2 regions of the Couchioplanes caeruleus genome follow, and region 1 is predicted to be linked to the other one. Evidence: riboswitches for the same ligand, from Rfam matches in the RefSeq annotation. Region 1 holds a riboswitch; the other holds the start of a gene.
What was found. Region 1 has a riboswitch for S-adenosylmethionine ahead of EDD30_RS00400 (aminotransferase class V-fold PLP-dependent enzyme). Riboswitches for the same ligand answer to the same signal wherever they lie in the genome.
Positions count from the first base shown of each region.

Region 2: it holds a riboswitch for S-adenosylmethionine, as region 1 does, so the genes downstream of both, EDD30_RS18465 (ABC transporter substrate-binding protein) here and EDD30_RS00400 (aminotransferase class V-fold PLP-dependent enzyme) in region 1, are expected to answer to the same signal.

Region 1 covers NZ_RJKL01000001.1:87,023-93,954, forward strand. Annotated here, with positions in the region: gene EDD30_RS00385 (APC family permease) at 1-1,011, opposite strand, end outside; gene EDD30_RS00390 (universal stress protein) at 1,128-1,544, shown strand; gene EDD30_RS00395 (STAS domain-containing protein) at 1,566-1,898, opposite strand; gene EDD30_RS00400 (aminotransferase class V-fold PLP-dependent enzyme) at 1,968-3,215, opposite strand; SAM riboswitch class IV at 3,248-3,364, opposite strand; gene EDD30_RS00405 (chaplin) at 3,482-3,718, shown strand; gene EDD30_RS00410 (methyl-accepting chemotaxis protein) at 3,885-5,489, shown strand; gene EDD30_RS00415 (BMP family lipoprotein) at 5,498-6,538, shown strand; gene EDD30_RS00420 (DUF6461 domain-containing protein) at 6,535-6,932, opposite strand, start outside.
Region 2 covers NZ_RJKL01000001.1:4,137,309-4,144,240, reverse strand. Annotated here, with positions in the region: gene EDD30_RS18480 (aldo/keto reductase) at 1-229, opposite strand, end outside; gene EDD30_RS18475 (amino acid ABC transporter ATP-binding protein) at 239-982, opposite strand; gene EDD30_RS18470 (amino acid ABC transporter permease) at 979-1,740, opposite strand; gene EDD30_RS18465 (ABC transporter substrate-binding protein) at 1,746-2,609, opposite strand; SAM riboswitch class IV at 2,795-2,908, opposite strand; gene EDD30_RS18460 (GH3 family acyl-acid amido synthetase) at 2,974-4,629, opposite strand; gene EDD30_RS18455 (hypothetical protein) at 4,580-5,263, opposite strand; gene EDD30_RS18450 (DUF6182 family protein) at 5,288-5,977, opposite strand; gene EDD30_RS18445 (hypothetical protein) at 5,977-6,932, opposite strand, start outside.

The DNA.
Region 1 (6,932 bases):
GAGGCCGAGCACCCGGGGTAGCACCCGCTCGTTGGCCATGCCGTACAGCAGGCGGCTGGCCATCAGCATGTTGATCAGCGCGGAGTTGGCCACCGCGAACATGGTGATGAAGGCGAAGACGGTCAGGGGGAACGCCGGCGCGCCCGCGGACACGACCTTGAGCAACGGCGCGTCGCCCTCGCCCAGGTCCGTCGGGGAGACCAGCGCGACCGCCGAGATCGCCACGAGCACGTAGATCAGGCCGGTGATGCAGAGCCCGGTCAGCATCACCTTGGGGAAGATCCGGACCGGGTCCCGGGTCTCCTCCGCCATGTTGACCGAGTCCTCGAAGCCGACCATGGCGAAGAACGCCAGGGCCGTCGCCGCGGTCACGGACAGCACGGCGCTCTCGCCCGGCGGAGCGTCGAACTCGACCAGCCGCGACAGATCGCCCTCGCCGCCGCCGAGCGCCCAGGCCCCGATGCCGATGACGATCAGCAGGCCGGTCAGCTCCACCAGGGTCAGCACCACGTTGACCTTGACGCTCTCGCCCACGCCCCGGAAGTTGACCAGCGCGATCAGGGTCATGAACCCGACCGCGACCGCGGTCAGCCCGAGCCCCGCGCCGATCGACAGGTCGAAGGCCTGCGCGAAATTGCCCGCGAACGCCTTCGACGCGCTGGACGCCGAGGTCAGGCCCGAGCACATCACCGCGAAGGTGACCATGAAGGTCAGGAAGTGCACCCCGAACGCCTTGTGCGTGTAGAGCGCCGCGCCCGCCGCCCGCGGATACTTGGTCACGAGCTCGAGATAGCTGAACGCGGTCAGCAGGGCCACCGCGAAGGCGAGCAGGAAGGGCAGCCACACCGCGCCGCCGACCTCGGCCGCGACCTTGCCGGTGAGCGCGTACACCCCGGTGCCGAGGATGTCGCCGACCACGAAGAGCAGCAGCAACCCGGGCCCGATGACCCGGTTGAGCGCCGGCTGGCCGGACGGGGTGGTGGTCGCCTCCGGAGTGCCCGCCTCTGCCATGGCCGCGTACCTCCGGTCGTGTGCCGCGGTGGTGTTGTCGTTCGAGCCTCGTACACATCGGCGGATCTGTCGAGTGTGGCTTGTCCCGGGGGGAGCCGTGCACCAGGATCGATGTCATGCGCATCGTGCTCGCCGCGAACCCGGAGGCCGACCAGCCCTGGGTCGCCGACGCCGCCGCGGACCTGGCCCGCCAGACCGGGGGAACGGTGGCGGTGGTCGCGGTGGACGAGGTGGAGCTCGAGCGGCTGGCGGCCGCGCCGCGCAGCGTCTTCACCGCCCGCGCCGAGCAGGCCGCGGCGGCGGCCGCGGAACGCCTGGCCGCCGCCGGCGTCGAGGCGTCCCGGACCGTGCTGTCCGGCCGCGCGCTCGAGCGCATCCTCGAGTTCGCCGAGGAGCAGGGCGCCGACCTGATCGTGGTCGGCTCCAGCACCCGGCCGGCGGTGACGCAGCGCCTGCTGGGCAGCGTGCCGCTCGATCTCATCAAGAGATCGCCGCGCCCGGTCGTGGTGGTCACCCACCCGCCGTCGCCCTGACCCGTCGCGGCGGATGCGCCGTCAGTCGAGCGGCGGCAGGCCGAACACGTCGGCCAGGCCGGTCACCTGGATCGCCTTGCGCACCGGCTGCGACGGGTTGATCAGCGTCAGCGTGACGCCCTCCGCGGCCGCCGAGTTGCGGGCGCTGACGAGCGCGCCCAGGGCGTAGGAATCGATGAACGTCAGCCGGCTGACGTCGACGTGCAGGCGGCGGCAGCCGGTGCCGCGGGCGGCCGAGGCGAGGCTGTCGCGCACCTCGTCGGCGCAGTCGAGGTCGAGGTCTCCGTCGAGCGCCGCGGCGAGCAGTCCGTCGGGAGTGACCGGCTCGTACGCGACCAAGGTGTTCCTGGACATCTGAGCGAGGATAGCCGGGTTCGGGCCGGTCGGCTCGCCGGGCCGGGGCCGCGCACCGGACGCCGTGCGCTACGAACGGGCCGCGGTGAGCGTGGCGAGGGCGGACACCAGCCGGTCGATGTCGTCGTCGCGGGTCCCCAGGCCGAAGCTCACGCGGAGCAGGCTCGGGGACCCGGCCTCGCACGGCGCGGCGGCCCGGTCGGCGGTGAGCCTGCGGGTCAGCGGGTGGGCGCAGAACTGCCCGGCGCGCACGCCGATTCCGTACTTGTCGGCGAGCTGGGTGGCCACGACGGCCGGATCGCGGCCCGGCAGGGCGAGCGACACGATGCCGACCCGGGGCGCGGCCCCGCGGAACGCGGTCACCTCCACCGCACCCGGCACCGACGCCAGCCCGGTGCGCAGCCTCGCCAGCAGTTCCTGCTCCCGCTCGTGCAGCGCCGCCCGGTCGGCGCGTCCCAGCGCCGCGCACACGGCGCCGAGGGCCGCCGCGCCCAGCAGGTTCGGGGTGCCGCCCTCGTGCCGCGCCGGCCCGGTCGCCCAGGTCACCTCGCCCGGTCGGTCGCCGACCGTCGCGCTGGCGCCGCCGCCGCTGAGGTACGGCTCGGCCGCGTCCAGCCAGTCGGCCGCGCCCGCCAGCACACCCGCGCCGAACGGGGCGTAGAGCTTGTGCCCCGAGAACGCCACATAGTCGGCGCCGAGGTCGGCCAGGACCACGGGGGAGTGCGGGGCGAGCTGGGCGGCGTCGACGGCCACCCGGGCGCCGTGGGCGTGCGCCACGGCGGCGATGCGCTGCACCGGCCACACCTCCCCGGTGACGTTGCTGGCGCCGGTCACCGCGACGAGCGCGGGTCCGCGCACGGTCGCGAGCGCCTTCGCCACGGCCTCCACCGCCGCGTCCGGGGTCTCCGGGCAGGCCAGGCGCAACTGCCGCGGCCACGGCAGCAGGTTGGCGTGGTGCTCGCCGTCGAAGACGATCGTGGTGGTGCCGGCGGGCAGGGCGCGGGCGAGCAGGTTCAGCGCGTCGGTGGTGTTGCGGGTGAAGACGACGGCGTCGCTCGCCCGGGCGCCGACGAACGCGGCCACCCGCTCACGGGCGCGCTCGTACGCCAGCGTCGAGGTTCGGGCGCGGACGCCGGTGCCGCGGTGCACGCTGCCGTACCAGGGGAGCAGGCCCTCCACGGCGTCCGCGGCGGCCCGCACGCAGGGTGCCGACGCGGCATAGTCCAGGTGGGCGAAGCGGATGCTCTCGCCGTTGGCCAGTGCCACGTTGGCGTTGGGGTCGACGACGTCCAGGTCGTGTCGCACGGTCAAGATCACAGGAACCTCCACGGGGTCGGGGACCCCGCCGGGGCCCGCGCTTGCCCGCGTCGTCATCGACGCCGGCCCGGTCCTCACCCGGGGCACCCCATCGCGGACGCAAGGGTTGCCGGCCAGCTAGCCGGGGCTTGTCGCTGGCACTCATGACCAGTGCCGACCGTAGCAGACATCCCCCCAGAGGGTTGTACCGCCGAAATGACCACCGATTGTGATAACGGAACTACGGTGAGTCCTGGCATCTGTCGGAAAAGAGCGAAAGGTACGACATGAAACTGGTCAAACGTCTGGCAGTCGGCGCCGGTGTAGCCGCCGCGGCACTCGTGCTGAGTGCGGGACCCGCGAGCGCGCACGACGACGACGACCACAACGGCAACACCAACGTGGGCCTGCTGAACGGCAACAGCGTCGAGATCCCGGTGCACATCCCGGTCAACGTCTGCGGCAACGGCCTCGCGATCCTCGGCATCGCCAGCACCGCCGCCAGCTGCGTCAACGACGACTGACGACGCCGGTACCGGCAACGGCGTCCGGAACCGGGTGGCACGCAGGATCACCCCGCTCCGGGCGCCGCGCCGTGAGATCGGCTCAAGCCCTCAGCCGCGGTGACCGGGTGCCGATCGGAGAAAGGGCGGCAGCTATGCGCCGTCACCCAAGCGGAGGGATGACCACGTGCGGCGGTTCTCTATCGGCACCCGGTTGTTCGGGACCTTCGCCGCTGTCCTCGTGCTGCTGCTCGGCGTCGCCGCGATGGGCTTCGCCACGATCGTCGCCCAGCGGGGGTCCGCCAACGACGTCCGGCGGCTCGAGGTGCTGACGCGGCAGGCGGAGGAGATCAAGACCCACGCCGCCACGCTCAACGGCTGGCAGGCGAGTTACATCAACGACATCTACCGGCTCGGCGCGGGACGCGCGATCGGCGGCGACTCGGTCGCCTTCAAGGCCTGGCAACAGGAGCGCGACACCTTCAAGACGTTCCTCTCCCAGGTGGACGCCGCTGCCTTCACCGGCGCCGAGAAGGAGCTGTTCCAGCAGGTCGGCGCCGAGCTGGACACCTACGTCGCGGTCAACGACAAGCTCGTGGCCGCGTACAAGCCGGGCACCCCGCAGGCGCTGTGGAACGCCGACCAGATCGCCATCAACGACAGCTTCAACAGCTACTACCGGATCATGGTCCACTCGCAGAAGCTCGCCAGCTCGGTGGACGCCCGCAGCGTCCAGGCCGTGCAGGTCGCCGCCGACGACGCCGAGCGCGCGCAGTGGGTCATCGGGATCGCGACCATCGTGGCCCTGCTGCTCGGCGCGGGATCCGCGTGGGTCGTCACCCGCAGCATCGTGCGCCCGGTCGGCGCCGCCCGTGACGCGCTGCGCCGGGTGGCCAATGGTGACCTCACCGAGACGCCGAAGAGCAAGTGGCACGACGAGGTGGGTCAGATGGCCGCCGCGCTCGGGCAGGCGGTCGACTCGGTCCGTGCCATCGTCTCCGACGTCGCCGTGCAGGCCGACGCGCTCACCCGTACGTCCGCGGACCTGGACGCCGTCTCGGCGGCCTTCGCCAAGAGCGTCGGTGACACGTCGCTGCAGGCGGACCTGGTCGCCGGCGCGGCCGAGGACGTCAACCGCAACGTGGACACGATGGCGTCGGGCTCGGAGGAGATGGGCATCTCCATTCAGGAGATCTCGCGCAACGCCACGGACGCCGCCAACGTCGCCGCCGAGGCGGTCGCGGCCGCCGAGACCGCGAACGGCACCGTCGCCAACCTCGGCTCGTCGTCGTCGGCGATCGGTGACGCCGTACGGCTGATCACCAGCATCGCCGAGCAGACCAACCTGCTCGCGCTGAACGCCACCATCGAGGCGGCCCGCGCCGGCGAGCTCGGCAAGGGCTTCGCCGTCGTGGCCGGCGAGGTCAAGGACCTCGCGCAGGAGAGCGCCAAGGCCGCGGAGGAGATCGACGGCCTGGTCAAGGCGATCCAGGGCGACACCGAGGCGGCCGTGGTCGCCATCGGGCACATCGGCGGGGTCATCGCCCGCATCAGCGACTACCAGACCAGCATCGCGGGCGCCGTCGAGGAGCAGACGGCCACCACCGTCGAGATGAGCCGCGGCGCCGTGGCCGCCTCCAGCGGTACGGCCAGCATCGCCGAGAACATCCGTGCCGTCGCCGCCGCGACCTCGGTCACCTCGGCGGAGGTGGCCCGCGCCCGCGAGGCCGCGGCCGAGCTGACCCGCATGTCCACCACGCTGCGCGACGCCGTCGGGCAGTTCCGGTACTGAGGATGCAGATGCGTAGAAGGATCACCGCCGCCCTGCTGGCCGCCGCCGTCGCGACGCTGTCGGCGTGCACCGCCGCGCCGGTCCACGACAAGACCGACACCAAGCTGATCGGGCTCGGCCGCGAGGCGATCCACGTCGGCATCGCGTACGACCACGCGGGCCGCGGCGACAAGAGCTTCAACGACGCGGCCGGCCAGGGCATCGACCGGGCGAAGAAGGACCTGCTCGTCCAGGCGACCGAGGTCACCACGAAGTCCGAGGACGACGAGGGCCGCTCGGCGGCGCTGCGCGAGCTCGTGCAGGCCGGCAGCAACCCGATCATCGCCGTCGGCTTCCTCTACGCCGGCGCCGTCAAGACCGTCGCCGCGGAGCACCCGGACCGGCTGTTCGCCATCATCGACGACGACTCGGTGCAGGCGAAGAACGTGGTGTCGCTGATCTTCGCCGAGGAGCAGGGCTCGTTCCTGGTCGGCGTGGCGGCGGCGCTGGCCTCCAAGAGCGGGCGCGTGGGCTTCATCGGCGGCGTCGACGTGCCGGTCATCCGCAAGTTCTGGGCCGGCTACGAGGCCGGCGCGAAGAGCGTCGACTCGAGCATCCGGGTCGACAGCCGGTTCCTGACCAAGCCGCCGGACTTCAGCGGCTTCGGGTCGCCGGACAAGGGCAAGGCCGCCGCGGCGGCGATGATCGACGACGGCGCCGACGTCGTCTACTCGGCCGCGGGCGGCTCCGGCCAGGGCTCGTTCGAGGCCGTGGCGGCCGCCCAGGGCGTGTGGGCGATCGGCGTCGACAGCGACCAGTACGCCTCGGCCGAGGGCAAGGTGAAGAGCCGGATCCTGACCTCGATGCTCAAGCGCGTCGACAACGGCGTCTTCCAGGAGATCCAGGCGTTCATCAAGGGCGACCGCTCCGGCGGCGTCCGGCGCTACGACCTCAAGGTCGACGGCCTCGGGTACGCGACCTCCAACCCGGCCATCAAGAAGTACGTCTCCGGCATGGAGAAGGCCCGCTTCCGCATCCTGAGCGGAGCGGAGAAGGTCCCGACGAGCTAGGGGGCCCGCAGGGCGGCGACGGTCCCGGCCTGGATCTCCTCCGCGCCGGGCCCGGCGAGCAGCGGCCGGAGGGCGGCCCGCAGCGCCACGACGGCGTCGCGGCCGAGCACGCCCCGCAGCGCCACCGCGAGCGTCCGCAGCTCCGTCGGGGGTCCCTCCAGCCAGCGCCGCACCTCGCGGCCCAGCGCCGAGTCCATCGTGACCGGCCGCCCGGCCCCGCGCGCCGCCTGCTCCAGGGCCTCGGAGAGGCCGGGCGCGTCCGCGACGCCGAGGGCCCCGGCGAGCCGGCGAACCTGGGCGACCGCCACCTCCCACCGGCGCTCCTCGCCCGCCGCATCCACCGCGGCGAACACCTCGGCGAACCGGCGACCGGGACGCAGCAGGTCGCCGGGAC
Region 2 (6,932 bases), 4.1 Mb from region 1:
CGAGACGGTCGCGCAGCTCCGGACGGGCCTTCAGCCATCGTCCGATGATCTCTTCACTGCGGCCGTCGCCGTAGACGTCCGCGGTGTCGATGAGGGTGCCGCCCGCCTCGACGAAGGCGTCGAGGATCGCGTGGGAGGCATGTTCGTCGGCCTCCTGCCCGAACGTCATCGCCCCCAGCGCAAGGCGTGAAATTTCTGGTCCTGCGGCGCCGAGCCTGCGAAGTTCCATTGATCAAGGTTAAAGGACCTGGGAGAGGAACCGGCGCAGCCGGGGGTGGGTGGCCCGCTCGAAGATCTCGGCCGGCGCGCCGGCCTCGAGCACGACACCCCGGTCCATGAAGGCCACGGTATCGGCGACCTCCCGAGCGAACCCCATCTCGTGGGTGACCACGACCATGGTCATACCCTCGGCCGCCAGGTCCGCCATCAGGCCCAGCACGCCCTTGACCAGTTCCGGGTCGAGTGCGGACGTGGCCTCGTCGAAGAGCATCACCTGCGGCTGCAACGCCAGGGCGCGGGCGATCGCGACGCGCTGCTGCTGCCCGCCGGACAGGTGGGCCGGCCGGGCGTCGGCCTTGGCGGCGAGCCCGACGAGCTCCAACTGGGCGCGGGCGATCGCCACCGCCTCGTCCTCGGAGAGCTTCTTGAGCCGGCGCAGCGCCAGAGTGATGTTGTGCAGCACGCTCATGTGGGGAAAGAGATTGAACTGCTGGAACACCATCCCGACCCGCTGCCGCAGCCGGTCCGGGCTTTCCCCCAGTACGCTGCGGCCGTCCAGCAGCACGTCACCGCGATCCGGCTCGATCAGGCGGTTGATGGTGCGCAACAGCGTCGACTTGCCGGAGCCGGACGGGCCGATGACACACGCGGTCTCCCCGCGGGCCACGTCGAGGTCCACGCCGCGCAGCACCCGGTTCGGCCCGAACGCCAGGTGGATGTCGCGGAGGCTCAGGCTGACCGAGGTGGTGGTGGCGGCCGTCATCGTTCATTCCCCTGTACTGCGCCGGACAGTGCCAGATCCGTGTCGTCGTCGTCCGTGGCCGGCGGCCGGCCGTGCCGCAGCCGTCGGTCGATCCAGTTGACGACGTGGGTCAGCGGCACGGTCAGCGCGAGATAGAAGAGCCCCGCCAGCAGCAGCGCGGACTCGTTGCCGGTCGTGGCGGCGTGGTCCTGGCCGATCCGGAACAGCTCCCGCTGGCTGGCCACCAGGCCGAGGAAGTAGACCAGGCTGGAGTCCTTGATCAGGGCGATCAACTGGTTCACCCAGGCCGGCAGGACCCGGCGGACCCCCTGCGGGATGATCACCAGCCGCATCGACTCGGACCAGGAGAAGCCCAGCGCCCGGGCCCCCTCGAGCTGGGCGGCCTCCACGGACTGGATGCCGGCCCGGAAGATCTCGCCGATGTATGCCGCCGCGATGAGCGACAACGCCAGGATCCCCAGCGGGTACGGGTTGGGCCCCCAGATCTCCATGCCGAGCGGTGCCAGCCCGACCCCGATCAACAGAATGGTCGCCGCGGCGGGGAGACCGCGGAACACGTCGGTGTAGACCCGGGCCGGCCAGCGCAACCAGCGGGTACGCGAGATGCCGGCGACCGCCAGCAGCAGGCCGAGCACCGAGCCGAGCAGGGCGGCGGAAACCGCCAGCACCAGCGTGTTGCGAAGCCCGACGGTCAGCATCTCGGGCAGCGCCGCCCGCATCGACGACCAGTCGAAGAAGGTCTCCCAGAGGGTGCTCATCCTTGTCAGGAGGTGGCCGAAGCCGACGTGCTCGGCGAAGCTGCGGCCTTTCCGCTGCCCGGCGTGAAACCGGCGGGAATCGGGCGGCCCGGGTAGTACTGCTCCTGGAGTCGCTTCCAGGTGCCGTCGGCGATGACCTCGTCGAGGCCCTTGTTCAGCGCCTCGCGCAGCGCGTTGTTGCCCTTCGCCACCGCGTACGCGGTCGGGGCGGGACTGAGCTGCTTGGCCGCCACCTTGATCTTGAAGCCGCTGTCCGCGGCCGACTTCTCGCCGATCTCCGCAGGCGCGATCCAGGCGTCGGCCGTGCCGGCCTTGAGCTGGTTGATGGCGCCGTTGTAGTCGGGCACCCGCACCGGGTCGAGGCCCTTGCCGGTGGCGTAGTCGTCCTGGACGGTTCCCTGCACGACCACGACCCGCTTGCCGCTGAGCTGGTCGAAGCTGGTGATGGTGGAGTTCGCCGGTACGTCGAGTCCGAAGTAGCCGAAGTCGTACCCGTTGCCGAAGTCGACCGTCTTCTTGCGCGCCTCGGTCACGGTGATCGAGGAACTGCCGACGTCGAACTTGCGGTTGTTGACCTGGGACAGCAGGGCGGAGAAGTCGGTGCCGACGAACTCCACCTTCAGACCGAGCTTGGCAGCGACCGCGGTGAGCAGGTCGTTGTCGAAGCCGGTGAACTTGCCGTCCTTCAGATAGACGTTCGGCGGCGCGTCGGTGAGCGTCCCGGTCCGCAGTACACCGGGCTGCTGTAGGCCGTACGGGTTGTCGGCCGAGCTGGACGCCGCGTCGCTGCAAGCGGTGAGCATGGTGGTGCCGAGGATCGCGGCAACGCCGAGGGCGGCGGCCCGGATGAGGGCAGGCAGAACTCGCACAGGGGTCTCCTGAGAAAGGGGCGTATCGAGAAAGAGGGGTGTGGGCGCGGTCTAGCGCGCAGCGCAGGGCCGACACACGGCGCTGCAGATCCGCATCATGTCGACGTGCCGGCGCCGGGTCAGGGCCGGTGCGCCAGAACTGCGGGAAGACATGGTTCTCCTAGGTCGGTAATGACCTGGGAACCAGGCCACGCTTGCACGGGAGCCTTGCTCCGGTGCCTGGTCTTCACCCGGGGCACCCCACCGCGGAGGAGGGTTGCCGGCCAGCAAGCCGGGGCTCGATGCTGGCGCTCATGACCTGGATTCGAGGCTAGCAGCCCCTCACGGTGGGTCGTCCAGCCGTTATGACAACGCTCACGCTCTGTCATAGGGGACTGAGCAGACGCTCCCAGCTCGCGTCGTCACGCTGGAAGACGCGGTCCTTCACCTGGGCGGGACGCACGCCCTGCGCGACCCGGTGGTGCCAGTCCTCGGCGAACCGCTCGGCCCCGACCACGTGCAGCTTCGCGGCATCCAGCCGGCCGCCGGCCCGGGCGGCGCGGTAGCCGTCGGCGATGCCGCTCAGCGCGGCGTCCAGCGCCGTCGTCAGCGCCCCGACCTCATCGGCTCCCCAGTCGGTGAAGGAAGCCACGGCGAACTCGTAGCTCCCCCGGATCGGACGGCAGGTCGCGTTGACGACCTCCAGGCCGGTGCGGTCCAGCGCGGTACGCAGCGCGCGGACGACGTGCGACTCGCGGAGCCGCTCGCCGGCCACATCGCTGAGGTTGCGACGCCCGGCGTACTCGACGCGGGGCACCCCGGCCACCCGGTCGACCACGCGCACCACGTCGCCCACGGCGTGCCGGTAGAGCCCGCCGACGTGGGTGAAGACGACGTGGTACTCCTGCCCCTCGGCGAGCTCCTCCATGAGCAGGGTCGCACTGTCCGGGCGCAGGTCCTCGTCGGCGGGGACGAACTCGTACAGGGCGGCCGGAACGATCAGGGAACCGGCCGTCGCGTGGCGGTCCAGGGCCACGGCGACGGGACCCTCGGACGCGGCGACCGGAGCCGGTAGGACGGTCACCCGGGGACCGAAGCTCTCCCGGAGCCGAGGCAGGTAGAGCGAGGCCAGCCCCGTCGTCCAGCAGAAGATGAGCTCCATGTTCGGCCAGACGTGAGCCGGCAGCAACGTGCCGTGGTATGCGGCGAGCCGCTCCAGCTCCGCGGCCCGGGCGCGGTTGGCGGCGCCGAACGGCCTCCCGTCGAGCGTGCCGTCGTGGAGATCCTTGACGATCCTCGGCAGCCACTGGGCGAGCTGGTACGGCAGTGCCGCCACCATGGCGGGGTTGATGCCGATGACGCAGCGCAGATCGGACTCGACGGCGAGCCGGAGTCGCGCGTAGGACCGGTCCCACTGGTGCTCGGTCCAGACCTCGGCGCTCAGCGTGGACCAGGGCGCCCGGGTGCCGGGCTCGGCCGCCAGATGCTCACCGAAGGCCGCGCCGAAGTCGACCTGGCTGGCCCCGGCGTGGGGTCGGCCCGAGGCGGTGGTGGCGAGGCGGGGGACCGGGTCGTGTTTGAGATTGAGAGTGGTGTCGTCGCGTTCCAGTACCCGCGGGAAGTGTTCGGCGAAGTTGGCCCAGGCCGCGTAGTAGAAGGGAAAGAAGCTATGCCGCATGAAGCTGCGGGTGATCGGAATCTTCTTGTTGTCGCCCGTACTGCCGCTGCTCATGAAGAACACGACCGGATCGTCGGCCGTGAGGACATGTGATTCGCCGTCGGCCGCCCGGTGGATCCACGGCGCCAGGGCGTCGTAGTCACGGATCGGCACGGCGGCGCGGAACTCGTCGACGTCGCGGATTGCGGCGAAGCCGTGCTCCACCCCGAAGGCCGTGCCGACGTTCTCGGTGAGCACGTGGGTGAGGGCGCGCCGCTGGTGAGAGACGGCATCCGCCAGCGCGGCGCGGAGCCCATCGCGTTCGGCGACGGTCCTACGCCGGTACTGGGCGACCCGCGCTGCGATTTCCGGATCGATGGCCACGATCACTCCTCACGATTCTCTCGACCTGACGGGCGATGTCGTCGACGTCGGCGGCGGTGCCGATCACGCTGGTCGGCACGTTCTGGACCTCCGCCAGCATGAGCCGGCGGAGATCGGCCTGGAAGCTGACGAACGCCTTCCGGCTCGGCCGGTCGCCGTAATGCTCGAAGCGGTTGACGGCGGCGCCGTTCCCGGAGCGCCGCCATGCGACGCCCGGGTCGGTGTCCAGATAGACGACCTCCCGCGGCGGCGGAAACGAACGCCACCAGGCGAAGATCTGTTCGTTGATCAGCCCACTCAGGCGGCACTTGGCCAAGATCTTGTAGTAGTAGGAGTCGACCACCACCGGGCCGGCCATGCCGCCGGCCAGCGCTTGATCGCGCAGGAAGACCACGGCGGTCTGCACGATGCTGAGGACGAAGTCGGCGGAATAGCGACGGCCCGCCTCCCTCAGCGCCTCCGTGAGGAATTCGGTGCGGAGCCGCGAGACCAGGGGAAAGCCGTCGCCGAGAAAGTCGTCGTCATAGGAGGCGACGCGCCAACCGGTGCGGCGCGCCAACGCGGACAGAACCGATGATTTGCCCGCATGGTCGGCACCGAGGAGCACCCAGAATTCCGAGCCGGGCATGAGCACCTCCGCAAGCGAAGCGAAATCGGCTCAGCGTATCGAGATCGGCGAATTCGTGATGTCCCCGCGACGGTCGGAGGTGCTCAGGCAGGTGTACGCGCGCAGGCGGTCAGGATCGGTGGTGTCCCGGTGCACCCGGATCATCGCCGCGGTCCGTAGGTCCGCGTCCGCCAGCTCCGGTACATGATCGATGACCAGCGCCGAACCCGGCCGGAGCAGGCCGCGGAGGAGCGCTTCGGCCAGCGTGTGGTTCAGGTGGACGAGATAGGCGGCGGTGCTCAGACCGGCTGTCGCCAGGCGCAGCCGGCAGGAGTGCGTTCCCACTTCGCCGACGGTCACCCGGGCCGGAACTCGCAGGGTGCCCGCCGGGAAGGCCTTGAGCAATCGGCGCAGCCCCGTGAAGTCCGCGGGCGGTGCTGGTCCGTACCAGGCGATCGTCTCGTCCGCGGCGAGGTGCGACGGAGGGAAGCGGTCCCGCAGGTTCACGGGATTGCCCGCCAGGAAAGCGGTGCGGGTCAAAGCGGCCAGCCAGTCCGCGCCCTCCTCGTCGGTCAGGCCCGCCGCGAAGCGCAACGCCGACTCCGCGAACGTTGTCACGTCGAATCGGCGCAGCACGGCGACGACGGTGTGGTCATGCTCCGGCTCGAGCGTGGCGGCATTGATTCCGGCTCGGATCAGCCGCTCGTGCAGGAGGGCGGCGAGGTGCTCCTGGGTCGCCATCAGCAGAAGACCGCCCGCGCAAGCTGCCGCACGGGCGGATTGCCACGGCTCAGCAGGGCCGAGGTGAGCCGGTACGGGTCGACGTAGTCCAGGTGGCCCATGCTGCGCCGCAGAACCCGGTCCATGCCGACCGGGTCGGCGGGGAAGCCGGCGGCGAGAAGCCGCCCGGCCCGGACGACCGACTGGCGCAGGAGATCCATCCGGAACGACTGCTGTACGCCGCGACCCAGCACCGCGATGAAGTACAACCGCAGGCCCAGCCGTACCGCGTCGGTGTCACCCGCATCCCGCACGGCGGCCAGCAGATCCGCGACGGTGTACCCCGCCCAGCCCCCATGGCGGCTGGAGCGGACGACGCCGTCGATCGGGACACGCTCCACCACCTCCCGGGAGATGACGCCACCCACCACTTCGAGAACCTTGGACAGGAGTACGTAGTCCGCGTGCAATTCCCGGTCGTACAGCAGGACGACACGGTCGTACTCTCCGGCCAGCGGCAGGAGATCCCGCAGAGCGCAAGCCAGGTAGTTCGGCTGCCCCTCGGCCGACACGATCCTGCGCAGCGGAACCCCGAACCGCGTGGCATCGAGATAGACAGGGCCGCCGTCGTTCCGAAGATCCAGGCACAGCCCATGCGCGGTGAGCAGGTGCAAGACCCCGGCCATTTCCAGTCCGGGCGGCTGAACGGCGGTCAACCCGGGATCGTGCAGCCCCAGGGCCGCATAATGACCGGCCCAGATCCGCAGCAATCGAGCGCTCACCGGATGCACCCACCCGGTCGCCTCCACCCGTTCCTCGTAGGACCGGAGTACGGCGTAGGAGGGAGGCGAGGCCCGTGCCTGATACCGCACATAATGCCTACCGATGGCCTCCTCGGTCAGCGACTCAGGATCCAAGGCCGGACATTCGCTATCCAGGTACGCCCAAAAGCCCAGCGTCTGCGCCGTGACGTTGT